Regions from separate parts of the Salmonella bongori NCTC 12419 genome, predicted to be linked through region 3. Evidence: predicted binding sites of a transcription regulator. Region 3 holds the regulator's gene; each other region holds the start of a gene.

What was found. The regulator sigma-54, encoded in region 3, starts transcription at its own class of promoters, with help from an activator protein. The targets are predictions, from matches to a motif close to GTTGGCACANNTTTCGCTNT.
Region 1: a site for sigma-54 is predicted at 8,065-8,084, ahead of glnK (P-II family nitrogen regulator). Genes of this name have one in related genera too.
Region 2: a site for sigma-54 is predicted at 8,487-8,506, ahead of SBG_RS02910 (amino acid ABC transporter substrate-binding protein). Genes of this name have one in related genera too.

What each region holds. Positions count from the first base shown of each region.
Region 1 covers NC_015761.1:467,808-478,009, reverse strand. Annotated here, with positions in the region: gene tomB (Hha toxicity modulator TomB) at 1-141, shown strand, start outside; gene SBG_RS02165 (HHA domain-containing protein) at 169-387, shown strand; gene maa (maltose O-acetyltransferase) at 566-1,117, shown strand; gene SBG_RS02155 (YlaC family protein) at 1,235-1,705, shown strand; gene ykgO (type B 50S ribosomal protein L36) at 1,758-1,898, opposite strand; gene SBG_RS02145 (type B 50S ribosomal protein L31) at 1,904-2,164, opposite strand; gene SBG_RS02140 (EAL domain-containing protein) at 2,369-3,919, shown strand; RNA gene ffs (signal recognition particle sRNA small type) at 3,977-4,073, opposite strand; gene SBG_RS02135 (MGMT family protein) at 4,158-4,547, shown strand; gene SBG_RS02130 (YbaY family lipoprotein) at 4,580-5,149, opposite strand; gene tesB (acyl-CoA thioesterase II) at 5,364-6,224, shown strand; gene amtB (ammonium transporter AmtB) at 6,347-7,633, opposite strand; gene glnK (P-II family nitrogen regulator) at 7,665-8,003, opposite strand; gene SBG_RS02110 (SmdB family multidrug efflux ABC transporter permease/ATP-binding protein) at 8,218-9,999, opposite strand; gene SBG_RS02105 (SmdA family multidrug ABC transporter permease/ATP-binding protein) at 9,992-10,202, opposite strand, start outside.
Region 2 covers NC_015761.1:622,112-632,313, forward strand. Annotated here, with positions in the region: gene lptE (LPS assembly lipoprotein LptE) at 1-271, opposite strand, end outside; gene leuS (leucine--tRNA ligase) at 286-2,868, opposite strand; gene SBG_RS02880 (hypothetical protein) at 3,149-3,340, shown strand; gene SBG_RS02885 (zinc ribbon-containing protein) at 3,387-3,860, shown strand; gene rihA (pyrimidine-specific ribonucleoside hydrolase RihA) at 3,955-4,890, opposite strand; gene gltL (glutamate/aspartate ABC transporter ATP-binding protein GltL) at 5,007-5,732, opposite strand; gene gltK (glutamate/aspartate ABC transporter permease GltK) at 5,732-6,406, opposite strand; gene gltJ (glutamate/aspartate ABC transporter permease GltJ) at 6,406-7,146, opposite strand; gene SBG_RS02910 (amino acid ABC transporter substrate-binding protein) at 7,306-8,214, opposite strand; gene lnt (apolipoprotein N-acyltransferase) at 8,594-10,132, opposite strand; gene corC (CNNM family magnesium/cobalt transport protein CorC) at 10,156-10,202, opposite strand, start outside.
Region 3 covers NC_015761.1:3,219,142-3,229,343, forward strand. Annotated here, with positions in the region: gene kdsC (3-deoxy-manno-octulosonate-8-phosphatase KdsC) at 1-381, shown strand, start outside; gene lptC (LPS export ABC transporter periplasmic protein LptC) at 378-953, shown strand; gene lptA (lipopolysaccharide ABC transporter substrate-binding protein LptA) at 922-1,476, shown strand; gene lptB (LPS export ABC transporter ATP-binding protein) at 1,483-2,208, shown strand; gene rpoN (RNA polymerase factor sigma-54) at 2,256-3,689, shown strand; gene hpf (ribosome hibernation promoting factor) at 3,712-3,999, shown strand; gene ptsN (PTS IIA-like nitrogen regulatory protein PtsN) at 4,117-4,608, shown strand; gene rapZ (RNase adapter RapZ) at 4,654-5,508, shown strand; gene npr (PTS phosphocarrier protein NPr) at 5,505-5,777, shown strand; gene SBG_RS15290 (T6SS immunity protein Tli3 family protein) at 5,909-6,673, opposite strand; gene SBG_RS15295 (T6SS immunity protein Tli3 family protein) at 6,730-7,500, opposite strand; gene SBG_RS15300 (T6SS immunity protein Tli3 family protein) at 7,568-8,338, opposite strand; gene SBG_RS15305 (T6SS effector phospholipase Tle3 domain-containing protein) at 8,354-10,202, opposite strand, start outside.

The DNA.
Region 1 (10,202 bases), 1.7 Mb from region 3:
TACTTGGACGACACCTTTATGTTGTTCAGTAGCTATGGTATTAATACGCAGGATTTGCAAAAATGGCGTAAATCGGGCAACCGCCTGTTTCGCTGTTTTGTTAACGCCACCAGGGCCAATCCTGTTAGTTTGTCTTGTTAAAAATTATTACAATCATAGGTAGAATTTATGTCTGATAAACCATTAACTAAAACTGATTATTTGATGCGTTTACGGCGCTGTCAGACAATTGACACTCTGGAGCGCGTCATTGAGAAAAATAAATATGAACTATCCGATAACGAGTTGGCTGTATTTTACTCAGCAGCAGATCACCGTCTTGCAGAATTGACGATGAACAAACTTTACGACAAGATTCCTTCTTCTGTATGGAAATTCATTCGTTAATCACTCGATATTGCGTTTACGGGAATACCCCATGTGTTATCCCCCTTCGTTTTCAGCCAATAACACAACGGGTCATTATAGAACAGTGATATAGATCACATAGAAATAACAGGGAACGTTCCCTTGAATAATATATTATCGATTATGTTGCGATAATATCTGCTAATGGAAGCGCACAGTGAGTGACGAAAAACAAAAAATGATTGCCGGGGAGTTGTATTGCCCGAGCGATGAAACTTTATGTCGCGATCGTCTGCGGGCACGCCAACTCATCCATCAATACAATCATTCCGCGCCTGATGAAATAAATAAGCGTCAGGCGATTTTGCGTAACCTGTTGGGTCAAAGCGACAACGTCTATATTGAACCCTCCTTTCGCTGTGACTATGGTTATAATATTTACCCTGGTCATTCCTTTTACGCTAACTTTGACTGTGTCATGCTTGATGTGTGCCCAATTCATATTGGCGACAACTGTATGTTTGCGCCGGGGGTACATATTTATACTGCCACACACCCGCTGGACGCCGTTACACGCAACAGTGGACGAGAATTTGGCAAACCCGTGACCATTGGCAATAACGTCTGGATAGGCGGACGAGCTGTCATTAATCCGGGCGTAACGATCGGTGATAATGTGGTCGTTGCCTCAGGCGCTGTAGTGACAAAAAGCGTACCGTCAAACGTCGTGGTCGGCGGAAACCCGGCTCGAATCATTAAAAAATTGTAGTAAAAATGATAACTGTTATGATAATTCATAGTTAATCTGTTACTTTTCTCATGCCGAGCAACCTCTTACAATGCGCTGTTACTATCCCGCATGTCGCAGAAATCATGAAGGCAAAAGATGACAGAGATACAGCGCCTGCTCAGCGAAACCATTGATGACTTAAACGCCCGTGAAAAACGCGATAACAGACCGCGTTTTAGCATCAGTTTTATTCGTAAACATCCCGGATTATTCATCGCGATGTATGCCGCCTGGTTTGCGACACTGGCGGTTATGCTGCAATCAGAAACACTGGCGGGTTCGGTGTGGCTGTTAGTCGTGTTATTTATCGTGTTTAATGGTTTTTTCTTTTTCGACGTCGCTCCGCGTTATCATTATGACGACATCGACGTGCTGGATCTCCGGGTGTGCTATAACGGCGAATGGTACAACACCCGTTTCGTTCCCCCCACGCTCATCGAGACGATTCTTCAGTCTCCACGGGTAGATAATGCGCAAAAGGCCCAGTTGCAAAAGATGATAGCCCGCAAAGGTGAACTTTCCTTCTACGATATTTTTACGCTCGCCCGCGCAGAAGCACGCGAATAAAAAAAGTGCGCCCCATCCCTGGTGCGCACTGTTCTTCTCTCACAGTAGGTGGTTAACGCCTTTTTTTACGCCCCTGAACCGCCTTAAATCGTGGATTCGTTTTACAAATCACATACAGGCGTCCTTTGCGTTTTACTATCTGGCAATCCGGATGCCGTTGTTTAGCATTGCGAAGTGAGTTAAGTACCTGCATCGCATTTATCCCCGCTTAGCGCCGAGAAAGTGGCCAAAACGTTTCTGGAAACGCGCGGCGCTGCCTTCGTTATCAAACGTTTTCTGTTTACCAGTGTAAAAAGGATGCGATTTTGATGACACATCAATAGTGACATACGGATACGTCACACCGTCCATGTCGATTGTACGTTCAGTTTTGATAGTCGATCCCACCTTCACATATTCATTTGCACTGGTGTCGTGAAATACGACGGTACGGTAAACAGGATGAATATCTGGTTTCATTGCGCCCTCACCATTATGTTATAACATAACATTAAAATACATCATTCACGATCATTTTTCAACCTGTAAATACAGGGTGCCTCCTCCGTCAGACTCCCCCTGGTCCCCTGCGGCCTGTAAAACCGATAAAATCGCTTTATCATTCGAAGGCGCGATTTGTGATCGGATATACTTTCTCTACGCTGTGTTTATAAGGATATCACTGTGACAACACGACATCTGGTCAGCCTGGTAACGGGAGTGCTTATCCTGTCTGTCCTTTTCCCGATAGGATTAAGTCTGTGGCTGGCGCACCGCCAGGTTGAAAAAAAGTTCAATGACGAACTGGATGTCTTCTCCTCCCGGGTTGCATTACGTACAGAAAGGGTCAGAGGCCAGGCAAAAGCCGCATTAGCGTATATGGCTTCCTTTAAAGGAGAACCCTGCAGCAGCGCTCATTTACTCGCCATGCGCCGTGTGTCTTATAGCTTTCGTTATGTTCAGGAAGTGTTGTATCTTAAAAACAATGTTCCCGTGTGCTCCTCACTGGAAAAAGAGAGCCACATTCCCGCTTTTCCGCCTCCCATGAAAATCACGCAGGATGGTTATCGCGCCTGGTTTACGGCACAAAACGATCTGGGAATAAATCGTTATATGGCCGCACTCGGCAGTAATAACTACATCGTCATGATCGACCCGGCATCTTTTATCGACGTGATTCCATTCGGAGCATGGCCGATTGATGTCGCCATTATTGGGCAGGAGCGCAATACCGTGGTTGCCAGCAGTGGTAAACTTGAGCCCGCCATTCTTCCTCTGATTCAGCATGAGACGCCCCTGCGCCTGGAAAATCATGGCACTCTGTATGCTATCCATCCCTTTCCGGAAATGGGGATCACGATTGTAAGCTGGGCATCCTCTGCCCCGCTGGAACAAAACTGGTATCGCCAGACATTTATCTGGCTGCCAGCGGGAATCCTCACGGGTTTACTGGCCGCCGCCTTTATTCTGCGTATTTTGCGTCGGCTACAGTCGCCCCGCCACCGTCTCCAGGATGCGATAGACAATCGAGAAATCAACGTGCACTATCAGCCTATTGTCTCCCTGAGCAATGGAAAAATTGTCGGCGCAGAAGCCTTAGCTCGCTGGCCACAGGCGGACGACACCTTCCTTTCTCCGGAGATTTTTATCGCGCTGGCCGAACAAACCGGGCTTACGGAGCCGCTAACCCGCTTGATCATCGAAACCGTCTTTAAAGACATGGGGAGCTGGTTAAAAGCCCACCCTGAACAGCATATTTCCATCAACCTTGAGGCATCCGATCTGGCGTCGGACAAGCTCCCGGCGTTGTTAAGCTCCCTGCTCAGCCGTAGCCAAATTTCTCCATCGCAAATCGCGCTTGAGTTAACAGAGCGCGAGTTCGCCGATCCGAAAACCAGCGCGCCAATCGTCGCCAGATACCGTAACGCGGGGCATTCAATTTATATTGATGATTTTGGCACCGGTTATTCCAGCCTCAGCTATTTACAAAATCTGGATGTGGATGTCCTTAAAATTGATAAGTCCTTTGTCGATGCGCTGGAATATAAAAACGTCACGCCGCATATTATTGAAATGGCGAAAACGCTCAAACTCAAAATGGTTGCAGAAGGTATCGAAACGACGAGGCAAGAACAGTGGCTACGCCAGCATGGCGTGCATTATGGTCAGGGCTGGTTATACAGTAAGGCGCTGCCCGGCGAGGCATTTATTCTTTGGGCAGAGCAACGGCTATAACGAGGCGCAGAGAAAACAACGTAGATAACATTGCCGAACGGCAGAATTGGGTGGGGGCCCTGCCAGCTACATCCCGGCACACGCGTCATCTGCCTTGGCTGCTTCCTTCCGGACCTGACCTGGTAAACAGAGTAGCGTTGCGGGAGAACCAACAGAGCCCCCATAGAGAGCGTTGTGAACCAACGCGCAGGCGCATTATCACTGCTATACCCTGTAATTGCAACCCATCAGGTATCGGATGCTGATTTCTTGCGCACCCGGGCTTTCTTCCACCGTTATTCCGGATTATCCTGAAGCATTAACGCAGGATTCTATGATGGATATACAGGACACATTTCCGCAGCGCGTCTGGCAAATCGTCGCCTCGATCCCGGAAGGGTTTGTTATGACCTATGGCGATGTCGCCAGGCTTGCCGGCTCGCCGCGGGCGGCGCGTCAGGTTGGTGGAGTGTTAAAACGTCTGCCGGAAGACAGTAACCTGCCATGGCATCGGGTTGTCAATCGCCACGGCGCCATATCTCTCACCGGGCCAGATCTACAACGGCAACGTCAGGCGCTACTGGCGGAAGGCGTGGTGGTATCGGGAAGCGGGCAAATTGATTTACAGCGCTATCGCTGGGTGTATTAACCCTCTCCGGTGTGGAGAGGGTTGGCGCAGGATTAATACTGGGTAGGCGCAGGAACGGCAGAAGACGGATTAACCTGGGTAGGCGACGTCGATGGAACCGTCGTCGTCGCACCACCGCTGGCCTGAATAGGCACCGCCGTTTGCTGTACCGGCACCAGCGTCAAATCCGCTTTAGTGCCACCATTATTAATCACCGTTTTTACATTATCGGTAATAAATACCAGCTTGTTATCGACGGTGATTGCCGCGCTCAGGAGAATACGCGCGTTAGGTTGAATATCGGATGGGTTAAACGGCAGCACAAAACTGAAAGGTGCCTGTTTACCTTCGGTCCGTACCGCTTTTTGCGACAATACCTTAGACGGAGTATCCGCCAGAGAAGCATCAGAAAGCGTCACGGTCAGCACCGCATCTGGCGGCAAAGCGACCTTCTGGCGGATCCAGACGGTACCAGAAACATTGGGTTGCTGAATAGTAGACTGATTAGCAGTAATCGACATGTTAGGGTTTGGCGCAGGCGTCTGGATATCAGCGCTTTTATCAGCGCAGGCCGCCAGAGATATCGCAACCGCTAAACCACTTACAATGTGCACGAGTTTCATTCAATTCTCCTTATCATCAATGCACCAGCAGGCCTTTCCCCCCGCCGGAAGAGTGGTTAACAGAAACATAACGTGATTAAGTGTGGCACATGTCACTCATTTTTGCCTGGAATTGGTCTGTTATTCAGACTTTTGTACCCATCGGACCACTTGTGAAATTGCGTTATACTCTGGCCTATCTCGCTTCGGCATTGTTGTCACCTGGAGAGCATGTATGAGTCAGACGCTAAATAATTTGCTGACGTTATTGAATCTGGAAAAAATTGAAGAAGGACTCTTTCGGGGCCAAAGTGAAGACTTAGGTCTACGTCAGGTATTTGGCGGCCAGGTGGTGGGCCAGGCGCTGTATGCGGCAAAAGAAACGGTGCCGGAAGAGCGGCTGGTGCATTCATTCCACAGCTATTTTCTGCGGCCAGGCGATAGCCAAAAGCCCATCATCTATGATGTAGAAGTGCTGCGCGACGGTAATAGTTTCAGCGCCCGCCGCGTTGCCGCTATTCAGAACGGGAAACCGATCTTTTATATGACCGCATCCTTCCAGGCCCCGGAACCGGGCTTTGAACATCAAAAGGCGATGCCGGCCGCAACAGGACCGGAAGGGCTACAATCAGAAACGGAAATCGCGCAGTCGCTGGCGCATCTCCTGCCGCCGATTTTGAAAGAAAAGTTTCTCAGCGATCGTCCGCTGGAGATTCGTCCTGTAGAATTTCACAATCCGTTAAAAGGTCACGTCGCCGCGCCGACGCGTCAGGTCTGGATTCGTGCCAACGGCACAGTTCCGGCTGATATTCGTGTCCATCAATACCTGCTGGGATATGCTTCTGATCTGAACTTTCTTCCTGTTGCGCTTCAGCCTCACGGCATCGGTTTTCTGGAAAAAGGCATTCAGATCGCCACTATCGATCACTCGATGTGGTTCCATCGCCCGTTCAATCTTAATGAATGGCTACTTTATAGTGTGGAGAGCACTTCCGCTTCCAGCGCCCGGGGCTTTGTTCGCGGCGAGTTTTATACTCAGGATGGCACGCTGGTCGCCTCGACCGTGCAAGAAGGGGTGATGCGTAATCACAATTAAAAACCATTCCGCTATCCGGCGTTAACTGCCTGATGGTCCTTCGCTTATCAGGTCTACCGTGAATGTCGGGCCCCGTAGGCCGGATAAGACGCTTTCGCATCGCTATCCGGCATGTTGTACAGTCACGCGTTATACGCATTTTCGCCGTGGCTGTTCACATCCAGTCCTTCCCGTTCCTGCTCTTCCGGCACGCGCAGTCCCACCAGGCTATCCGACAGTTTGAAGCCGACAAATGCGACACCCCCAGACCAGACTACCGTTATAGCAATACTTTCCAGTTGTACCAAAACCTGATGCCCCATCGTGACACCTTCGGCAAAGCCAACGCCCCCCAGAGAACTGGCGGCAAAGACGCCAGTCAGGATGCAACCGATTATCCCGCACACGCCATGAACACCAAAAACATCACACGGATCATCCACCCGCAGGATACGTTTAAGCATCGTGACCCCCCATAATCCTGCCAGCCCGGCGATAACGCCGATGAGCAGCGCGCCACCAACGCCAACATAGCCACAGGCAGGCGTCACCCCAACCAGACCAGCAATCGCACCGGAACAGGCTCCCAGCAGTGAAGGCTTACCGCGTAGCGTCCACTCGCCAACGATCCATCCCAGGATCGCGGCGGCGGTCGCCACAACCGTGTTCACAAAGGCCAGCGCCGCAATCTCATTTGCGCTACCCGCGGAGCCCGCGTTAAATCCAAACCAGCCAATATACAGGATCGCCGTACCAGTAAAGACCATCGGCAGATTATGGGGTTTAAACGCCTCCTTCCCAAAACCGACACGTTTGCCAATTAAATAGGCCCCTACCAGCCCGGCGATAGCGGCGTTAATATGCACTACCGTACCGCCGGCAAAATCCAGCGCGCCGTGAGCAGCCAGCAGGCCGCCGCCCCACACCATATGCGCAATCGGAATATAAGAGAGTGTGAACCACACTGTCACGAAAATCAGTACAGCCGAAAAACGGATACGTTCCGCCAGCGCGCCAACCATCAGCGCGACGGTAATACAGGCGAAAGAGCCCTGAAACGCCACATGGATATACTGGTAAATTGAGCCTGTTACTGCCGTCAGGGCAATATTCTTCAACATCGCCCCGTCAACATTACCAAAAAAAGAATTACCTTCGCCAAACGCCAGCGAATAGCCATAAAGCACCCATAAAATGCAGATCAGCGCAAAGGTGACGGTTACCTGAGTTAACATCGACAGCACGTTTTTAGCGCGTATCAATCCGCCGTAGAATAATGCGATACCCGGTATCGTCATAAACAATACCAGCGCAGTGCAAATCATCATAAAGGCGTTATCCGCTTTATCGGCAACCGCTGGCGCGGCTATCGTCAGTCCGGGCAGCAGCGCCAGTGAAGCCAGTGTGTTTTTTATCATCGCTCTCTTCATTGTTTCATGTCCTGTTGCTGGGTGACGGGGCTTACAGCGCGGCTTCGTCGGCTTCGCCAGTGCGAATACGAATAACGCGCATGAGCTCTGCGACGAAAATTTTGCCATCGCCAATTTTTCCGGTGTACGCCGCTTTACTGATGATATCGACGACCTCTTCCAACTGATCGTCGGCGATAGCGATATCAATTTTGACTTTTGGCAAAAAATTCACGCTGTACTCCGCGCCGCGATACAACTCGGCATGGCCTTTCTGACGGCCAAACCCTTTCACTTCGGTGACGGTCAGCCCCTGAATGCCAATAGAAGAAAGCGCTTCACGCACGTCCTCCAGCTTAAACGGTTTGATAATCACGGTAACCAGTTTCATAGACCCCCTCCAGGCAGAATCAGGTAAGGCAGCAGCCATGTATGAACCCTTCAGGATGGACTTTGCAAAGGATGTGCCAAAAATGGAATGGCAAGAAAGCGCGCAATTAACGGGGCGTGATGATATTGACCGTCCCCGATATCAAAGCAGGAAAACGTAAAACGCACCATGACGGTGCATGACAGGTAACATTTTGCCCCAGTGGCGCCGGGATTTACGCCACGGAGTCAGACTCCTCATGTACGCTGGCGGCTAACTCTTCACCAACTAACTGTAACTGATACATTTGCCAGTAGCGCCCTCGCGCCGCCAGTAATTGTTGATGCGTCCCGCGTTCCACGGCCTGGCCGCGATGGAGCACCAGAATGGTATCAGCCTCAACGATGGTTGATAACCGATGGGCGATAACCACCAGAGTGGTGTGCTCGCGAATCGCAGCCAATGCCTGCTGTATCGCCTGTTCGGTGCCGGAGTCAATACTGGCCGTTGCTTCATCAAGAATTAATATCTGGGGGGCGTCAACCAACACTCGTGCCAGCGCCAGCAGCTGTTTTTGCCCGACAGACAACGTATTTCCCTGTTCACCGAGAAGCGTATGCAAGCCATTGCTCAGGCTGCGTGCCAGTTCCGCCAGTTGTACCGTTTCCAGCGCCTGCCAAACCTGCTCCTCTGAAACCTCACGTCCCAGCGTCACATTGGCCAGGAAGGTATCTGCCATCACTACCGGGTCCTGCTGAACCATCGCTACGCCCTGACGTAAAACACGGTGCTCAAGGGAAGAAATTTCTCGTCCATCCAGACGGATCTCGCCTTGCGTCAGCGGATAGTAACCCATCAGTAAGCTGGCGAGCGTGCTCTTCCCACTGCCGGTGTGTCCAACCAGGGCCACAAAGCTACGAGACGGTACTGATAACGTAATATCCTGTAAAACAAGATTATCGCGGTGGTAAGCGAACGACAAATGGTCAATATCAATCGCACCGCTTTGCAACGGCCTGTCGTCACTGCCATAGCGCTGGCGCGGGCGATCCATCAGTTCAAAGACACGTTCTCCCGCTACAACCGCCTGCTGTAGCATAGATTGCTGGGTAGTCAGCTCAATGAGCGGCTCGTTCAGGCGCGACAGATAGCTAATAAACGCGTACAGCACTCCAACCTCAATCGTGCCGGCAGACGAAAAACTGAAGAGCATCAATAGACCGCACAGAATGAGTGCGGAAAAGAGGCTAAGCAATGGACGCAATAAAAAGCCGTCCAGGCGCAGCGTCTGCATCCGCGCCATGTAGTGCGAACGGCTGGCCTCGCCCATTCGTTCGCCGAAGCGCGCCTGCTGGCGAAACTGTTGAATAACGCTCATCCCATTGATGATTTCGTTAAAGCCGTCGTTAATATCTGCCAGGTACGCCCGCACGCGTCGAACAATCGGCGTGCTGTAACGCTGATAAATGATCATTACGGTCAGCACCGCCGGGAAAATCAAAATCGCCACCAGCGCCATGCGCCAGTCAAGGCTGAACATGGCGACCAGCATGGCGCCGATCAGCGCCGCACTGCGTAATACCGTCGCGACGACCGTAACGTACAGATCGCGGATAACTTCCGTGTCGTTGGTCACGCGTGAAATTAATTGTCCGACAGGCTGCGTATCGAAGGCGCTTAATGGCTGGCGCAAAGCGGCATCCATTACGTCAGTACGTAATGTCTGAACCACACCGACAGCCGCCCGGTTAAATAATAAAGACTGCGCGTAATGCAGACCTGCCGCCAGAAACTGCAGTCCCACATAGGCAGCCGCCAGACCCGCGACTTTACCCAGCGGTAAATGGTGTTGGGCCACCATATTATCAATGAAATAGCTGATCAGTAGCGGGCCGCTAACCTCTGCCGCGGCCGCAATCCACAGCATCACCACCGCGACAGAGAGCGGTTTTCGCCAGGGCGAGCCATACGACAGCAGCCGTTTCAGCGTCGGCCATAGTTGCCCAAAACTACGCATTCGCCGCCTCCTCGTCATTTTCCGGCGCGTCATCCAGCGCGGCTTCCAGTTGTTGATAGCGATACATATCGCGATACCAGCCAATCTGCTGCGACAGTTGATCATGATCGCCGCGCTGAACAACATGTCCATGCTGCATAACAATGATTTCGTTCGCGTCGATGAGTGCCGACAAACGATGCGCGCTAATGATGACCGTGCGT
Region 2 (10,202 bases), 1.9 Mb from region 3:
GGAACACTGACGCCGTATCCTGCGAAATAGTCACTGCTCCAAGCCGCAGAGACGGAACGTCTTTGCGCGTTGTGTCTTTTTCAAGCAGGTTTACGTTATTCAGCCGTAACTGATTACGTACCGCACGGCTTAACGGGCCGTTCGGATCGCCTGAATCGAGGATCATCGTTTTCATTGAAGCCGGAACCTGCGTAGTGCTACGCAGATGCCAGCCACATCCGGCGGTGACCAGCACCGCCAGAGATAACACCAGTGTTACCAGATATCGCACGCTTCCTCCCGCGCTTAGCCAACAACCAGATTGAGGAGTTTACCCGGTACGTAAATCACTTTACGTACGGTAACGCCATCAAGATATTTTGCGACCAGATGTTCCTGGCCTGCGCGCTCGCGCACCTGCTCTTCAGTTGCATTTACCGGTACGGTGATCTTACCGCGCACTTTACCGTTAACCTGCACCACAACCAGCGTAGACTCTTCGACCATCGCTTTATCGTCCGCCACTGGCCACGGTGCGTTATCAATATCGCCTTCGCCTTCCAGCGCCTGCCACAAGGTAAAGCAAACATGCGGCGTGAACGGGTTAAGCATACGCACAACCGCCAGCAGAGCTTCATGCATCAGTGCTCTGTCCTGCTCGCTTTCCTGCGGCGCTTTCGCCAGTTTATTCATCAGCTCCATAATCGCCGCGATCGCGGTGTTGAACGTCTGACGGCGGCCAATATCATCGGTCACTTTGGCGATGGTTTTATGCACATCACGACGCAACGCTTTTTGTTCATCGTTCAGTGTATCTACGTTCAGCGCCGCGACAGACCCTTTAGCGGTATGCTCGTAAACCAGCTTCCAGACGCGTTTAATAAAGCGGTTTGCGCCTTCTACGCCGGACTCCTGCCATTCCAGAGTCATGTCAGCCGGAGAAGCGAACATCATAAACAGGCGTACCGTATCCGCGCCATAACGTTCAACCATCACTTGCGGGTCGATACCGTTATTTTTGGACTTGGACATTTTACTCATGCCAGTGTAGACCAGCTCATGACCCGCTGCGTCTTTTGCTTTCACGATACGGCCTTTTTCATCGCGCTCGACGATAGCGTCAACGGGTGAAACCCAGTTACGCTCGCCGTTTTCACCGACATAATAGAACGCATCCGCTAGCACCATGCCCTGACACAGCAACTGCTTAGCCGGTTCGTCAGAGTTCACCATGCCCGCGTCGCGCATCAGCTTATGGAAGAAGCGGAAGTAGAGCAGGTGCATAATGGCGTGCTCAATGCCGCCGATATAGATATCCACTGGCAGCCAGTAGTTTGCCGCTTTCGAATCCAGCATACCTTCCTGATACTGTGGACAGGTGTAACGCGCGTAGTACCATGACGATTCCATAAAGGTATCGAAGGTGTCGGTTTCACGCAGCGCAGGCATACCGTTAACGGTCGTTTTCGCCCACTCGGGATCGGCCTTGATCGGGCTGGTGATGCCGTCCATGACGACGTCTTCTGGCAGAATAACCGGCAGTTGATCTTCCGGTGTCGGGATCACGGTGCCGTCTTCCAGGGTGACCATTGGGATCGGCGCGCCCCAGTAGCGCTGACGGGAGACACCCCAGTCGCGCAGGCGATAGTTCACTTTACGTTCGCCGACGCCAAGGGATGCCAGCTTATCGGCAATGGCGTTGAAAGCGTCTTCAAAGCCCAGACCATTGAACTCGCCGGAGTTAAACAGCACGCCTTTTTCAGTCAGCGCCTGCTCAGATAAATCGGGCTCAGAGCCGTCAGCGGCCAGAATCACCGGTTTGATGGTTAAACCGTATTTGGTGGCAAACTCATAGTCGCGCTGATCGTGACCCGGAACGGCCATCACCGCGCCAGTGCCGTACTCCATCAGGACAAAGTTTGCCGCCCACACCGGGATCTCTTCGCCGGTTAATGGGTGAATCGCTTTAAAGCCAGTGTCGACGCCTTTTTTCTCCATCGTCGCCATTTCAGCTTCGGCCACTTTAGTGTTGCGACATTCGTCAATGAACGTCGCCAGATCAGGATTATTTGCCGCGGCTTTAACGCTAAGCGGGTGACCCGCGGCCACCGCCAGGTAAGTGGCGCCCATAAAGGTATCTGGACGGGTGGTATACACGGTCAACGTGTTATCGTAACCCTTAACGTCGAAGGTGATTTCCACGCCTTCCGAGCGACCGATCCAGTTGCGCTGCATGGTCTTAACGGTATCCGGCCAGTGATCCAGTTTATCCAGATCGCCCAGCAGTTCTTCCGCATAAGCGGTGATTTTGATAAACCACTGTGGGATCTCTTTACGCTCAACTTTGCTATCGCAGCGCCAGCAGCAGCCGTCGATCACCTGTTCGTTGGCGAGAACGGTCTGATCGTTCGGACACCAGTTAACGGCGGAAGTCTTCTTGTACACCAGGCCTTTTTTATACAGCTCGGTGAAGAATTTCTGTTCCCAACGATAGTATTCCGGGGTGCAGGTCGCCAGCTCGCGGCTCCAGTCATAGCCGAAACCCAGCATTTTGAGCTGGTTTTTCATATACGCGATGTTGTCATACGTCCACGGTGCTGGCGCGGTATTGTTTTTCACCGCCGCGCCTTCCGCAGGCAAGCCAAACGCGTCCCAGCCGATAGGCTGCAGCACGTTTTTACCCAGCATACGCTGGTAGCGGGCGATCACATCACCGATGGTGTAGTTACGTACGTGGCCCATGTGTAGTCGGCCAGAAGGATAGGGAAGCATCGACAGGCAGTAATACTTCTCTTTGCTCTCGTCTTCGGTCACTTCAAATGTGCGCTTCTCATCCCAGTGAAGCTGTACTTTGGATTCTATCTCTTCCGGGCGGTATTGCTCTTGCATGGCAGCCAGTAGTCCTGTTTTCAATACAGCTACAAATGTAGCTTTAAAGGTGGTGTTTAGATCCGCATAGCATAGCCCAAACGCCCGCGTCAAAACAGGGGGTAGAACATTTGTCGCGTCTGGCGTCCATGAAGAGGCGAGGCAAAATGCGCCCTCGCTGAGACAAATTACCGCAGTTCTTCCAACCGTCAGGCAAGGCTCTCAAAATAAAACTATATAAAACATAATATTAATAATCAGGATGCTTTTTAGCACAAGAAAGCAGAACCATAACAAAGGCGTGAATTGTGAAAAAAATATCGTAGTGATTTACCCTGAAGATAACGTCATCACGGCTGGCGAAACCACTTCAATGTTTATTGGCATGGCGAAGCAGTTAAATGTCGATCGTATCTCGCTAATGCGCGGGATACGAGAATCAGCTGACAAGAATTTACAGACTCTGTGGGCAGGCTTGCAAAGCGTAACGTAAATAACGTCTATTATTATAGGCAGTTAACGACCCGGGAGACGAAGTGATGAACAAGGTTGCTCAATATTACCGTGAACTGGTGGCCTCCTTAAGTGAGCGTTTACGCAATGGAGAGCGCGATATTGATGCGCTGGTGGAGCAGGCGCGCCAGCGTGTGCTGCAAACAGGGGAGTTAACGCGAACCGAGGTGGATGAGCTAACGCGCGCCGTCAGACGCGATCTGGAAGAGTTCGCCATGAGCTACGAAGAGAGCCAGGACGACAGTGTTTTTATGCGGGTTATTAAAGAGAGCCTGTGGCAGGAACTTGCCGATATTACCGACAAGACCCAGCTGGAATGGCGTGAAGTCTTCCAGGATTTGAATCACCACGGCGTGTATCACAGTGGCGAAGTGGTGGGGCTGGGAAATCTGGTGTGTGAGAAGTGTCATTTCCATTTGGCGGTTTATACGCCGGATGTGCTGCCGCTGTGCCCGAAATGCGGTCATGACCAGTTTCAGAGAAGACCGTTTGAGCCGTAATTTATCCTCGCCGGAGGGCGATGCGTTGCGCCTTATCCGGCCTGGAAAAATCATTTCTGTAGCCGGATAAGGTGAAGCCGCCATCCGGCAGATATTACGCGTAAAACTTCAGCCGTTCCGCCAGGAGATCGACAAATCCTTCACGATCGATATCCACCATTACGGTGGTATTAGGTTTGTTCCCGGTCAGGAAATAATAATCCACGACCGTCATCCCCTGGGTATATTTCCCCTGTGTTTCGACGCCAACCCAGCGTTCAATGGTGGTGAATAGCTCAGGTTTTAGTAGCCAGGCGATGGTGCACGGGTCGTGCAGCGGCGCGCCGACAAATCCCCATTTTTCGTCTTTGTGGTACTCCATAAAGAAGTCCAACAGCTCGGCGACGATGGTGGAAATGGGGTTGCCAATCGCGCGGAAGCGTTCGATATCGGCAGCGTGAATCTGTGCCTTATGGGTGACGTCCAGCCCGGCCATCACCACCGGAATGCCTGACTGGAAGACGATTTCCGCCGCTTCCGGGTCGACGAAAATGTTGAACTCGGCAGCGGGCGTCCAGTTCCCCAAACCCATTGCGCCGCCCATGATCACAATGCGGGCGATTTTCGTATGCAGTTCCGGATGGCTATTCAGCAACAGCGCCACGTTGGTCTGTGGGCCAGTGGAGACGATGGTGACCGGTTGTGCGCTCTCGCGCAGGGTTTTTGCCATCAGTTCAACTGCGCTGCAGCGTTGCGGCAAAAATGAGGGCTCCGGCAAAGCCGGACCGTCCAGCCCACTTTCGCCGTGGACGTTATCGGCGATGATCAGTTCACGCATTAGCGGTTTCACCGCGCCTGCCGCCACCGGAATATCCGGGCGTTTGAGCAGCGTCAGCATCCGCAGCACGTTGCGCAGCGTCTTATCCGGCGTCTGGTTGCCAGCCGAGGAGGTAATGGCTTTGACCTCCAGTTCAGGGGAGGCGAGGGCGAGAACGAGGGCGATCGCGTCATCATGACCTGGATCGCAATCAATAATCATGGGCAGTGCCATTGTGGCTCCTTGTAAGCGGTACTTTGTGACAAGGTTAACGCCCGGCTGGATACGTTTCGAGAAGCGAAGCGGTAAATCGTGAGATAGCGCGCACTCTGACGTGCGCGCCGGGAGGATTAGTGCAGGATTTTCGCAAGGAAGTCTTTTGCGCGATCGGAGCTGGGGTTAGCGAAGAACTCCTCTTTTGGCGAGTCTTCAACGATTTTACCTTCATCCATAAAGATCACCCGGTTCGCCACTTTACGGGCAAAGCCCATTTCGTGCGTTACCACCATCATGGTCATCCCTTCGTTCGCCAGCTCGACCATCACGTCCAGCACCTCGTTGATCATTTCAGGATCAAGCGCGGAAGTCGGTTCATCGAATAACATCGCGATGGGGTCCATACACAGCGCGCGGGCAATCGCGACGCGCTGCTGCTGACCACCGGAAAGCTGAGCAGGATATTTATTGGCATGCGCCGAGAGCCCAACGCGTTCCAGTAGCTTGAGCCCTTTCTCGCGGGCGGCAGCTTTATCGCGTTTCAGTACTTTCACCTGCGCCAGAGTCAGGTTTTCGATGATCGACAAATGGGGAAATAGCTCAAAGTGCTGGAACACCATACCCACACGGGAGCGGAGTTTCGCCAGATCGGTTTTTTTGTCGTTCACAATAATGCCGTTAACGGTGATTTCGCCTTTTTGCACCGGTTCCAGACCATTGACAGTTTTAATCAGCGTTGATTTACCGGAACCCGATGGCCCGCAAACCACCACGACTTCGCCTTTTTTCACTTCTGTTGAACAATCGGTCAGCACCTGAAAGTGACCATACCATTTTGAAACATTTTTCAGGGTAATCATTAAACTGTCCTTTTCTTCAAATAGCTGACCAGCAACGACGCGCTCAGGCTGATAACAAAATAAACGGCGCCGGCGAACAGAATCATTTCGACCTGAGTACCGTCACGTTCGCCGATAGTAGACGCAGTGCGGAAGAAGTCCGCCAGACTTAATACATACACTAAAGAAGTATCCTGAAATAGCACGATGCCCTGTGTAAGCAGCAGCGGCACCATCGCCCGAAACGCCTGCGGCAAAATAATCAACTTCATGGATTGCCAGTGGGTCATCCCCAGCGCCAGCGCGGCGCTGGATTGCCCGCGAGAAATACTCTGAATGCCGGCGCGAATAATCTCGGAATAGTAGGCCGCTTCAAACATTGAGAATGCGACCATCGCGGAGATCAGACGGATATCGGTTTTCGGCGATAGTCCCAGCACGTTTTGCAGAAAGCCGGGCACAATCAGATAGAACCATAGCAAGACCATAACCAACGGTATGGAACGGAAAACGTTAACGTACGCCTTCGCGAACCAGGCGATGGGGGCAAAGCTTGAAAGGCGCATTACAGCCAGAATAGTTCCCCAGACTATCCCCACGACAACGGCGGTGACGGTGATCTTTAGTGTGATGACTAACCCGGCCAATAGATAGGGCATTGAGGGGATAATAGAACTCCAGTCAAACTCGTACATTATTTACTCCCCACGTTGCCCGGCAGGCGAACTTTACGTTCAACCAAACTCATGACCAGCATGATGACCGCGTTAATCAACACATAGGCCAGTGTAATGGCGGTGAAGGATTCCCAGGCGTGCGCCGAGTAATCCAGCAGCTTGCCTGCCTGCGCCGCCATGTCTACCAGACCGATGGTTGAAGCGATAGCCGAGTTTTTCACCAGGTTCATCATCTCCGATGTCATCGGCGGTACGATAACGCGATAGGCATTCGGCAGCAGCACATAGCGGTATGCCTGCGGCAGTGTCAGCCCCATCGCCAACGCCGCGTTCTTTTGCCCGCGGGGAAGGGACTGAATAGCCGCGCGTACCTGTTCGCAAACGCGGGCAGCGGTAAACAGTCCCAGACAGATCATAGAAGAGAGGAAAAATTGTATATTGGGATCAAGCTCCGCCTTAAACCACATGCCGATATTTTCCGGCAATAGCTCAGGTACTACCAGATACCAGGTGAAGAACTGTACGATCAGGGGAACGTTACGAAACAACTCAACATATAGCGTGCCCAGCCCGGCGAGGAAGCGGTTGGGAACGGTACGTAAAATGCCGAAAATAGATCCGACCAGGAAAGCGATAATCCAGGCGGTAATCGAGAGGGCTACAGTGACCTGAAAGCCACTCCATAGCCAGCCGAGATAGGTGGTGTTGCCGAAGGGGGCTTCTTGTAAAAAAATCCCCCAGTTCCAGTCTATTGACATACCTCTACTCCGAAAAAAAAGGGTAGCAGCGCTACCCTCGAAGATTGTTGCCCGGCGATTTGCGGTTTCAGGCCCGATGGGGAACGACCATCAGGCTTATAGTCTGTCCGTGCTGAGCGACAATCGAGAGGGCAGGAGTTCCCGCCCTATTATTTTTAGTTAGTTAAGTGCTTTATCATTCGGTTCTTTGAACAACGCTTTCATCTCGTCAGACAACTCGAAATTCATGTTCAGGTTTTTCGGTGGGATCGGATTTTTGAACCACTTATCGAACCATTTTGCAGCAATGCCGGAGGTTTGCGCCTGGGCGATAGTGTCATCCATCAGCTTTTTGAATTGTGGGTCGTTTTTACGCAGCATACAGCCGTAAGCTTCCTGAGACTGGGGTTTTCCGACGATCTCCCAGTTATCCGGCTTCTTCGCTTTGGCGCGTTCACCGGCCAGCAACGCATCATCCATCATAAAAGCAACAGCACGGCCGCTTTCCAGGGTACGGAATGAGTCGCCGTGGTCTTTCGCGCTAATAATGCGCATCCCCATTTTTTGCTCTTCGTTAAGCTTATGCAGCAAGATTTCAGAGGTGGTTCCGGAGGTCACAACAACCGCTTTTCCTTTCAGATCCGGAAAATCTTTAATATCGCCGCCTTTTTTGGTCAGCAAGCGCGTTCCGACGACGAAAATCGTATCGGAAAAGGCGGCCTGTTTTTGGCGCTCAAGGTTATTGGTCGTTGAACCGCATTCAAAATCGAACGTCCCGTTTTGCAACAGTGGGATGCGGTTTTGCGAGGTGATAGGGATCAGCTTAACTTGCAGATCGGGTTTGTTGAGTTTCTTTTTTACCGCTTCCACAATGGCATTGGAGTAGTCCTGGGAATAGCCGACCACTTTCTGCTGGTTGTCGTAATAAGAAAAAGGGACAGAAGATTCGCGATGCCCAACGACGATAACGCCATTTTTGGCGATTTTGTCCAGAGTGCTACCGGCGGCAGGCGCGCCATCTTCTGCGTGCGCAAGGCCCGCAGACAGTCCCATTACCAGCATTGCTGTGGTTAGCTTACGTAATTGCATATCCAACTCCTTTATCATCTGCGCCAACGACGCATTGATAGCTATTGTGATGTTGTTATTGCCTGCAACTTGCGCGTGCAGTGTTATACGTGTTTGTTAACATTTAGTTTGGCTTGTTGTAAATATTTTGCTGCGATATTGTTTATTTTTGCGAAGTGCGCCGCACCGTTCAGAGGCAAAAATCTTACATTGCACCATTCGGGTGCTGCCGCCGAGCGATTTGGGTGCGCTTCGGTGGCACTGATAGCCAAAACGGGTTTACCACATATAACAAAGCAACAGACGTGCCAGAATGACGAAGGAGAGTAGGCCGGATAAGAACCATCCGGCGGGGCGGTGAAAAGCCGGTGCATTTAGCGCATCCGGCCTGGAGAAAGGATTATTTACGCCGCTGCCGCAGACTCATCACCACTGCGCCAAAAGCAAACAGTGCGGTCAGTATCCATAGCGGCCAGTGGCCGGTACGGGCATAGGGTGTCAAACCTGTGGTTGGCGTCACTTTGGCCGTCAGTACCTGACGCGTGAACTGCGGGATCATCGCCTGGATTTCGCCCTGCGGACCAATCACTGCCGTAATACCATTATTGGTACTGCGCAGGAGCGGACGCGCCAGCTCAAGCGCACGCATCCGCGCCATCTGGAAATGCTGCCACGGGCCGATGGACTTACCGAACCAGGCATCATTAGAAATCGTCAGCAGATAATCCGTATCCGGACGGAAATTATCGCGAACCTGCTCGCCGAGAATAATTTCATAACAGATCGCTGCCGTCAGCTTATAGTCGTGTGCATGTAATTGCGGCTGAATATAAGGGCCGCGGCTAAAGGAAGACATCGGCAGATCGAAGAACGGCGCCAGCGGGCGCAAAATAGACTCCAGCGGCACAAACTCGCCAAACGGCACAAGATGATTTTTATTGTAGCGATTGGGCGAGTCATAACTGTATGGGTTATCTTTGCCCAGCGTGATAATCGTGTTGTAGGTGTCGTAGCGGTTTTCTTTATTGAGACGCGCATCGACAATGCCGGTAATCAGCGTGCTATTTTTTTCGCGTAGCATCTCGTCCAGCGAACGAAGGAAAGGCTGCTGGTTGATTTCGAGATCCGGAATCGCCGACTCTGGCCAGATAATAATCTGTGATTTTCCTAGCGCGGGGCGGGTTTCGTTGAGATAAATTTTTAGCGTATTCAGTAGCTGATTTTCGTCCCACTTCAGCGACTGTGGAATATCGCCCTGTACCAACGATACCTGAGTCGCTTTGGCCGGTTCCAGCGTAAACCACTGGATATAGCGTAGCGGGAAGGGCAGAGCAAACAGAATGACGGCGGCAACCAGCGGACGCCAGTTCCGTGTCGCTAATGCCAGCGCTAGCAGGCCGCTCGTCATCATCAGCAGGAAGTTGATGGCTTCGACGCCCATCATCGGCGCCAGACCTTTTAGCGGACCGTCGACCTGACTGTAGCCAAATTGCAGCCAGGGGAAGCCAGTCAGCACCCAGCCGCGAAGAAATTCGGTGATTTGCCAGATTGCAGGTGCAGCGATCGCCACGCGCAGCCAGTTCGTTTGTGGCCATAGGCGCGACAGAATACCGGCAAATAATCCGGTATAGAGCGAGAGATAAGCCGCAAGCAGCACCACCAGAAAAACGTTAACCGGCCCCGGCATCCCGCCAAACTGGGCGATACTGACGTAAACCCAGTTAATCCCGGTGCCAAAAAGCCCGAGTCCCCAGACGTAGCCAATGGCGGCAGACTGGAGTGGGCGGCGGTTAAATGTTAACGCCTGTAGCCCGATAAGCGACACGATGGCCGCCGGCCAGACGTCATAGGGAGAAAACGCCAATGTTCCACAGGCGCCGAATAATAACGCCAGCAGCAGGCGAATGCGCTGGCGTTCAATTAGGGAGGCAAATGCCATGTAGTCTTCAATCCAATTTTATTTTATTCGTCCAGTTTAGGCTGGGGCGAGTCATCCGGAATTCTGACAT
Region 3 (10,202 bases):
CGCTGTGCTTTGACCTCCGATATTGAGGTTGCCATTATTACCGGACGAAAGGCTAAACTGGTAGAAGATCGCTGCGCCACGCTGGGGATCACCCATCTTTATCAGGGGCAGGCGAATAAAGTGCTCGCCTTTGGTGACCTGCTGGAAAAACTGGCGATTGCGCCGGAAAACGTCGCCTACGTCGGTGATGATCTCATTGACTGGCCAGTGATGGAAAAAGTGGGATTAAGTGTTGCCGTTGCAGATGCGCACCCGCTGTTGATCCCCCGCGCTGATTATGTGACGCATATTGCCGGCGGGCGCGGCGCGGTACGTGAAGTGTGCGATTTGCTGCTGCTGGCGCAGGGCAAGCTGGACGAAGCCAAAGGGCAATCGATATGAGTAAAACCAGACGTTGGGTTATCATTCTACTGTCGCTGGCCATTCTGGTGCTGATTGGTATCAATCTGGCAGATAAAGATGATCCTACCGCCGTAGTGGTCAATAGCAGTGATCCTACTTATAAAAGCGAGCATACGGATACCGTCGTATACAGTCCGGAAGGCGCGCTGAGCTATCGTCTGATCGCACAGCACGTTGAATATTTTTCCGATCAGGCGGTCTCATGGTTTACACAACCGGTATTAACCACCTTTGATAAGGATAAAGTGCCGACCTGGTCGATTAAGGCCGATAAAGCCAAACTGACTAATGATCGGATGCTCTATCTGTATGGCCATGTTGAAGTCAACGCTCTGGTGCCTGACGCTCAATTACGCAGAATTACTACCGATAACGCACAGATCAACCTGGTCACGCAGGATGTTACCTCAAACGATCTGGTGACATTATACGGCACAACATTTAACTCCAGCGGACTGAAAATGCGCGGTAACTTACGCAGCAAGAACGCCGAGCTGATTGAAAAGGTTAGAACCTCTTATGAAATTCAAAACAAACAAACTCAGCCTTAATCTTATGCTTGCCGGCTCGCTTCTGGCCGCCAGCATTCCGGCATTTGCCGTCACGGGCGATACCGAACAGCCGATTCATATCGACTCGGATCAACAATCGCTGGATATGCAAGGCAACGTTGTGACCTTTACGGGCAACGTGGTGATGACCCAGGGCACGATTAAGATCAACGCCGATAAAGTCGTCGTTACCCGCCCTGGCGGTGAACAAGGTAAAGAGGTGATCGACGGCTACGGCAATCCGGCCACTTTTTACCAGATGCAGGACAACGGTAAACCGGTGAAAGGCCACGCTTCGCATATGCATTATGAGCTGGCAAAAGATTTTGTGGTGCTGACCGGCAACGCCTATCTGGAGCAGCTTGATAGCAACATTACTGGCGACAAGATCACCTACCTGGTGAAAGAGCAGAAAATGCAGGCTTTTAGCGATAAAGGCAAACGCGTCACCACAGTGCTGGTACCGTCACAGTTGCAAGACAAAAACAAAAGCCAGACTCCGGCGCAAAAGAAGAGTAACTAATTCGTTATGGCAACATTAACTGCAAAGAATCTGGCGAAGGCCTATAAAGGCCGCCGCGTGGTAGAAGATGTCAGTCTGACCGTCAACTCCGGGGAAATCGTCGGTCTGCTCGGTCCGAACGGCGCGGGTAAAACCACAACTTTTTATATGGTCGTTGGTATTGTGCCGCGTGACGCAGGCAATATCATCATCGATGATGAGGATATCAGTCTGCTGCCGCTGCACGCGCGTGCACGCCGCGGTATCGGCTATTTGCCGCAGGAAGCCTCGATTTTCCGCCGGCTTAGCGTGTTTGATAATCTGATGGCGGTACTGCAAATTCGTGACGATTTGACCGCGGAACAGCGAGAAGACCGCGCTAACGAGCTGATGGAAGAGTTCCATATCGAGCATCTGCGCGACAGCATGGGACAAGCGTTGTCCGGCGGTGAACGCCGTCGTGTAGAAATTGCCCGCGCGCTGGCCGCCAATCCCAAATTTATCCTGCTGGATGAACCCTTTGCCGGCGTTGACCCGATTTCCGTTATCGACATTAAACGCATCATCGAGCATCTGCGCGATAGCGGACTCGGCGTGTTGATCACCGACCATAACGTCCGTGAAACGCTGGCAGTCTGTGAACGCGCCTATATCGTGAGCCAGGGCCATCTTATTGCCCACGGTACGCCGACAGAAATCCTGCAAGACGAACACGTTAAGCGTGTATATCTTGGGGAAGACTTCAGACTCTGATAGGGTAGAGGACTATGCTGCTCTAGCGGGAGAAAACGACTCTGAATATGAAGCAAGGTTTGCAACTCAGGCTTAGCCAACAACTGGCGATGACGCCTCAGCTACAACAGGCCATCCGTCTGTTGCAGTTGTCTACGCTGGAACTTCAGCAAGAGCTTCAGCAAGCGCTGGAAAATAACCCGCTGCTTGAGCAAACCGATCTTCATGACGAAATCGACACTCAGCAACCTCAGGATAACGATCCTCTCGATACCGCAGACGCGCTCGAACAAAAAGAGATGCCAGAAGAGCTGCCGCTTGACGCCAGTTGGGATGAAATTTATACCGCCGGGACGCCGTCCGGCCCCAGCGGCGATTATATCGACGATGAATTACCCGTGTATCAAGGCGAAACGACGCTGTCGTTGCAGGATTATCTGATGTGGCAGGTTGAACTGACACCCTTCTCGGATACCGATCGCGCTATTGCAACATCTATTGTCGATGCGGTAGATGAAACCGGTTATCTCACCGTCTCGCTGGATGACATTCTCGAAAGCATGGGCGATGAAGAGATTGATCTTGATGAGGTCGAGGCCGTTCTGAAGCGTATTCAGCGCTTCGATCCCGTAGGCGTTGCGGCGAAAGATCTTCGCGACTGCCTGCTGATTCAGCTTTCACAGTTCGACAAGTCCACGCCGTGGCTGGAAGAGGCACGGCTCATTATCTGCGATCATCTTGATCTGCTGGCCAACCACGACTTCCGCACGCTGATGCGTGTTACCCGCCTGAAAGAAGACGTACTGAAAGAGGCGGTAAACCTGATTCAATCGCTCGATCCCAGACCCGGTCAGTCGATCCAGACCGGTGAACCGGAGTATATTATCCCGGACGTACTGGTTCGCAAGCATAATGGTCGCTGGACGGTAGAACTTAATAGCGACAGCATTCCACGTTTACAGATTAATCAGCACTATGCTGCTCTGTGCAACAACGCGCGCAACGACGCCGACAGCCAGTTTATTCGCAGTAATTTACAAGATGCGAAATGGCTGATAAAAAGCCTTGAGAGCCGTAACGATACGTTGCTGCGCGTTAGCCGCTGCATCGTGGAGCAACAGCAGGCCTTTTTTGAGCAGGGCGAAGAATATATGAAACCGATGGTACTGGCGGATATCGCCCAGGCCGTCGAGATGCACGAATCCACCATCTCCCGCGTGACCACGCAGAAGTATCTGCACAGTCCACGCGGCATTTTTGAACTCAAGTATTTCTTTTCCAGCCACGTCAATACCGAAGGCGGAGGCGAAGCCTCTTCCACCGCCATCCGTGCGTTGGTGAAGAAGTTAATTGCGGCGGAAAACCCCGCGAAACCGCTGAGCGACAGTAAGTTAACCTCTCTGCTGTCAGAACAGGGTATCATGGTGGCGCGCCGCACTGTTGCGAAGTACCGAGAGTCTTTATCCATTCCGCCGTCAAACCAACGCAAACAGCTGGTTTGACCCAACCGATAAGGAAGACACTATGCAGCTCAATATCACCGGACATAACGTCGAAATTACTGAAGCCCTGCGTGAGTTTGTGACGACAAAATTCGCCAAACTTGAACAGTATTTTGAGCGGATTAACCAGGTATATGTAGTGTTGAAAGTGGAGAAAGTTACGCACATCTCGGATGCAACACTACACGTTAACGGCGGTGAAATTCACGCCAGCGCAGAAGGTCAGGATATGTATGCCGCCATTGACGGTTTGATTGACAAACTGGCAAGGCAGCTAACCAGGCATAAAGATAAACTGAAACAACATTAATTGTCCGGGCAGTTAGCCAGTGCAGGACGGCCTGTTGTGCGGCACAACGGGCCATTTGTACAGTTAGCGCTCCGAACCTGGCCATCAACCTGACAGGACAGGTTCTTAGGTGAAATTATGATAAATAACGATACGACTCTACAACTGAGCAGTGTACTTAACCAGGAGTGTACGCGTAGTGGCGTTCACTGTCAGAGTAAGAAACGCGCGCTGGAAATCATCAGCGAACTGGCGGCAAAACAGCTCAGTTTACCTCCACAGGTCGTGTTTGAAGCCATTCTGACACGCGAAAAAATGGGCAGTACCGGTATTGGTAATGGTATCGCTATCCCGCATGGAAAACTGGAAGAAGATACCTTACGCGCCGTCGGCGTATTCGTTCAGCTCGAAACACCTATTGCGTTCGACGCCATCGACAACCAGCCGGTCGATCTCCTCTTCGCCCTCCTGGTGCCAGCCGACCAGACTAAAACGCATCTGCACACACTGTCGCTGGTCGCGAAGCGTCTGGCGGATAAAACGATCTGCCGCCGCCTGCGCGCGGCGCTGAGTGACGAAGAGCTGTATCAAATCATTACTGACACCGAAGGTGAGCAGAATGAGGAATAACAACTCAATGGCATTTTTTTCTGTCGTTGTGAGGAGAAACGGTACATGGTACTGATGATCGTCAGCGGGCGTTCCGGATCAGGTAAATCTGTCGCTCTGCGCGCGCTGGAAGATATGGGTTTTTACTGCGTGGATAACCTTCCCGTTGTGCTGTTGCCCGATCTGGCGCGAACGCTGGCCGATCGCCAGATTTCTGCCGCCGTCAGCATTGATGTGCGCAATATGCCTGAATCGCCTGAGATTTTTGAACAGGCGATGAATAACCTACCCGATGCCTTCTCGCCACAATTACTGTTTCTTGATGCCGATCGCAATACCCTGATTCGCCGTTATAGCGACACACGCCGTTTACATCCGCTTTCCAGCAAAAATCTTTCTTTAGAGAGTGCGATTGATAAAGAGAGCGATCTGCTGGAGCCGCTGCGCTCACGTGCGGATCTGATCGTCGACACCTCGGAAATGTCCGTCCATGAGCTGGCCGAAATGCTGCGTACCCGTCTGCTGGGTAAACGCGAGCGCGAGCTGACAATGGTATTTGAATCCTTCGGCTTCAAACACGGTATCCCGATTGATGCGGACTATGTGTTCGATGTCCGCTTTCTGCCCAACCCGCACTGGGACCCAAAACTGCGCCCCATGACCGGGCTTGATAAACCGGTTGCCGCATTTCTTGACCGGCACACAGAAGTTCACAATTTTATCTATCAGACTCGCAGTTATCTTGAGCTATGGTTACCAATGCTGGAGACCAACAACCGCAGTTACCTTACTGTCGCTATCGGTTGTACCGGCGGGAAACACCGTTCGGTGTATATTGCAGAACAGCTGGCAGACTACTTCCGTTCGCGCGGTAAAAACGTCCAGTCTCGCCATCGCACGCTGGAAAAACGCAAAACATGACCGTAAAGCAAACTGTTGAAGTCACCAATAAGCTGGGCATGCACGCCCGGCCTGCCATGAAGCTTTTCGAACTGATGCAGGGTTTTGACGCTGAGGTACTCTTACGTAATGACGAAGGCACCGAAGCGGAAGCGAACAGCGTCATCGCGCTGTTAATGCTCGACTCCGCCAAAGGGCGTCAGATAGAAATTGAAGCCACCGGCCCGCAAGAAGTTGAAGCGCTGGCAGCGGTTATCGCTCTGTTCAATTCCGGTTTCGACGAAGATTAGCCCTTTCTCTTTTCACCCTGTAAGGATACTCAAAAAATGCGACCTGAATATCAAATAGCTGTAGGCCGTCAGTTGATAAATTTGTGGGATAAAGGGGGCTCGGCTATGGATAGCAGACGAATGCCGCCCATCTATTTCCCACGCTCTGATGCGGGCAATCCCAAATCCGGATCGCAGCGCATATGATCCCAGCCGGTATAGTTTTTAACCTCCGGGACTTTATTGGGAATGCCCTGCCAGTTTGTTTCTTCTGAAAAAGTTAACCACGCATTTGGCCCACTTGCTGATGCCCATGAGGTATAATTTTTCCCCCAGTAGCTGTTATCGTTGGTGCCATTATTCCTCGGGCGCAGATGATGCTTTTCTCCGTCATAAACATAATCGATACCTTCCCCACCCGGCTGAAGACGGGGATCGTCAAAGGGTTTTGAACTGATATACAGATCGCCCTGCTTTGTCAGCAGAAAACCCTGGTCGTTGACAACGGTGAAGGAGTCGATGGTTTCGCGAAGAGGAGGCCAACTGCCATAACGTTTTGCTCCCCCTCCGGGGGAATAGCTGGCAACGCCCCAGGTTTGCCCATAATCTTTTGAAACGGTGAATGCGCCAGCTTCATAGGACATAATGGCGATATAACGCTCAGATGGGTGAATAAATGTTTTCGTAAAAATACGATAACCATCAGAGACATCATAAATCCGGGAGCGAATATCTCTTTGAGTATCCACATAAACCAGCCCACCCTGGCAATAGAAGCCCTCCAGCTCCAGATAACGGTGGTCGTCAAACCGGTAAACCACCTGTACGGGCGGTTTCCGTGATTTGCGGTTATCTGCGTGGCATGCCGTCAGCAGGCTGATACCCAGCGTGATAGCGATAACATGTGTTATGTTCATTTCTGACCTTCCTGTTCAGACCTGTGGCTCCGGCATATCCCACCGGAGGTTACCACTTATTTTCCACGCTCTGATGCGGGCAATCCCAAATCCGGGTCGCAGCGCATATGATCCCAGCCGGTGTAGTTTTTAACTTCCGGGACTTTATTGGGGATACCCTGCCAGTTAGGCTTATAAGCAAAAATAGTCCACGGATCCGCATCATTAAGCGAATTCCAGGAGATGTATTCCCATCCCCAGTCCATCCCTGAATATCCGGGCATTAAACGAGCATGTTTTTGTTCTCCCCGTGAATTACGGTATGAGTAAGGAATACCTTCCCCACCCGGCTGAAGACGGGGATCGTCAAAGGGTTTTGAACTGATATACAGATCGCCCTGCTTTGTCAGCAGAAAACCCTGGTCGTTGACGACGGTGAAGGAGTCAACATTTTCACGCACAGGCCGATCGCTGCCATAACGTTTCGCTCCCCCTCCGGGAGTGAATCGTGCCGTTCCCCAGGTCTGACCGTAATTACGGGAAATCAAAAATCCCGATATATCATCCCAGGGAATGGCAATATACTTACCCGATGGATGGATATATGTGAACGTTGAAACTCTGAAAACAGGTGTATCGCGCGCCACCACTTCAGCCCTGATCCTCTTCTGTGTATCGTTGTACCAGAGTGCGCCTTCACAATAAAAACCCTCCAGCTCCAGATAACGGTGGTCGTCAAACCGGTAAACCACCTGTACGGGCGGTTTCCGTGATTTGCGGTTATCTGCGTGGCATGCCGTCAGCAGGCTGATACCCAGCGTGATAGCGATAACGTGTGTTATGTTCATTTCTGACCTTCCTGTTCAGACCTGTGGCTCCGGCATATCCCACCGGAGGTTACGAATAATCGTTCACTTATTTTCCACGCTCTGATGCGGGCAGACCCAAATCCGGGTCGCAGCGCATATGATCCCAGCCGGTGTAGTTTTTAACCTCCGGGACTTTATTGGGGATACCCTGCCAGTTAGGCTTATAAGCAAAAATAGTCCACGGATCCGCATCATTAAGCGAATTCCAGGAGATGTATTCCCATCCCCAGTCCATCCCTGAATATCCGGGCATTAAACGAGCATGTTTTTGTTCTCCCCGTGAATTACGGTATGAGTAAGGAATACCTTCCCCACCCGGCTGAAGACGGGGATCGTCAAAGGGTTTTGAACTGATATACAGATCGCCCTGCTTTGTCAGCAGAAAACCCTGGTCGTTGACGACGGTGAAGGAGTCAATGGTTTCGCGAAGAGGAGGCCAACTGCCATAACGTTTCGCTCCCCCTCCGGGAGTGAATCGTGCCGTTCCCCAGGTCTGACCGTAATTACGGGAAATCAAAAATCCCGATATATCATCCCAGGGAATGGCAATATACTTACCCGATGGATGGATATATGTGAACGTTGAAACTCTGAAAACAGGTGTATCGCGCGCCACCACTTCAGCCCTGATCCCCCTCTGCGTATCGTTGTACCAGAGTGCGCCTTCACAATAAAAACCCTCCAGCTCCAGATAACGGTGGTCGTCAAACCGGTAAACCACCTGTACGGGCGGTTTCCGTGATTTGCGGTTATCTGCGTGGCACGCCGTCAGCAGGCCGATACCCAGTGTGATAGCGATAACGTGTGTTATGTTCATTTCTGACCTTCCTGTTCAGACCTGTGGCTCCGGCATGTCCCACTGGAGGTTATCCACCATCTGGTTTTCCATATCCCGTTTGTTACCCGGCTTCATTTTCTGGCGTGGACCATAATCATTCACCACGCCATTTTTTCCTGTTGGCATGGGTTTTTCACCCGTTTCGGGCTTGTTCATCATTGGCTTGATTACTCTTGGCAGGACACCCCCAGCGTAATATTTTTTCGCAGCTTCATCTGGATTTTCCGGTCTGCGCCAGTCTGCCTGTAGTAACAAGCTCTTCCAGAACACTTCATCTGAAAACGCCTCGGTACTCCCGATCGCCAGGTCATACGGCACTGCCCGCACCTGTACATTCGGGTTGCACACCACTGACGAGTGCTGGCTGTAAGTCGCTTTATAATTTGCCACCACATCCAGTTCGTCGTCATTTGCATAACGCCTTACTCTCAGTTGCTGTGACGGACCGTAATCCCCTTCCCCCCGACCACTGACAATTTCCATCCGGTAATGTGCGCTCAGTTCGGCAAGCTGCGTCTCATTCAGTGCCTGGCCGTTACGCAGGTAGCGGAACGCCGCCGTATCCGGCACGTCCAGCATCTCCTCCCGGAAATCTTCTGCTTTTCTTGCCGCCCTGGCGATGTCCGGGTCATTACCCGCCAGAGGGGCTTTGTAGCCTTCGTTTTGCCCCTGAAGCTCAAACACGAAGGGTTCCGGCAGCACCGCGCCGCTGACGGTAACATCCTGGTATGTGTATTTCACATCCTGAGGCGGGATTTTGGGATCATTCTGTTTCGCTTCCGGCATCACAAAGTGATAACCAGTCTTATCACCGACGCTGACATCCTTGCAGAAGACCCGCTGGCGTAAATTTCCCTTTGTCTGCGTGCTGATGTTATCCGGGATGCCGCGCCAGCCCATCCCCTGAACCGGCAGCATAGACACCACCTGGTCGTTGGGGCAGAAATAGTTGTGGACCAGCCCGAAATTATTACGGTTGTAGGTTGCCGCGCCCCATTTATCCTTCCCGCTGTCTGACAGGCAACCCTGATTGAATAACTGTTCGGTATCGTCTGCGCTGTGTGACTGACCACCGTTATACCGGGCGTTATCGCCCATAACCTGGCAAAAGTGCGCCAGAGTCTGCTGGCGTGCTTTATCCGTCTGCTGGTTGCCTGGCTGGGCGTTTTCCAGCCAGCGATTTTCCAGAGAGTAGGGCGAATTATTGAGGATCACACAGTCCACAGGGGCAAATCCTTCCGCTTTTACCCACAAGTTTGCCAGCATGGTGACGATGGTGCCCTGGCTGTGGGCGACAATATTGATGGTATCAAATTGAGTGGCAGGTTTTTGGCGAATGGCAATAATCAAATCCGCCAGCCGTCGTGCGGCATAGGCCTGGTAAATACGGTGCGGGTTAGCATAAATCGGGTGGCTCCAGTCGCCGTCGTTCATCTTCGAGCGGGATATCGCCCCGACCACATCCAGCGCCACGCCGTTAGCCCCCGGCCCGAACATATCGGGAATATTAGTGGTGGCGTTGGCGAACGTGCCACCGCCTTTGGCATGCGCTTTTTTATCCAGCCAGTTGTTCAGGTTATCGATATTTGCGTCGTTATGAGCATGGCGGATTTTTTCATCGTCCTGCCGGTACGTATCGTAAGGCAGATCGGTTTTATTCCGTTTTTCGCGTAATTCATTCCGGTATCGCTTCTGATCGGCTTCCCATGTGGTTTTATCTACCGGTTTATATCCCCAGTAGAAAGGAATAATGGGTGAACGGGCAACGTTATCCTTTACATCCGTAATCATAAACTCTTCTGCATTCCACGAATGCGGGTGTAGATCGGTGCGTCCCAGCCGT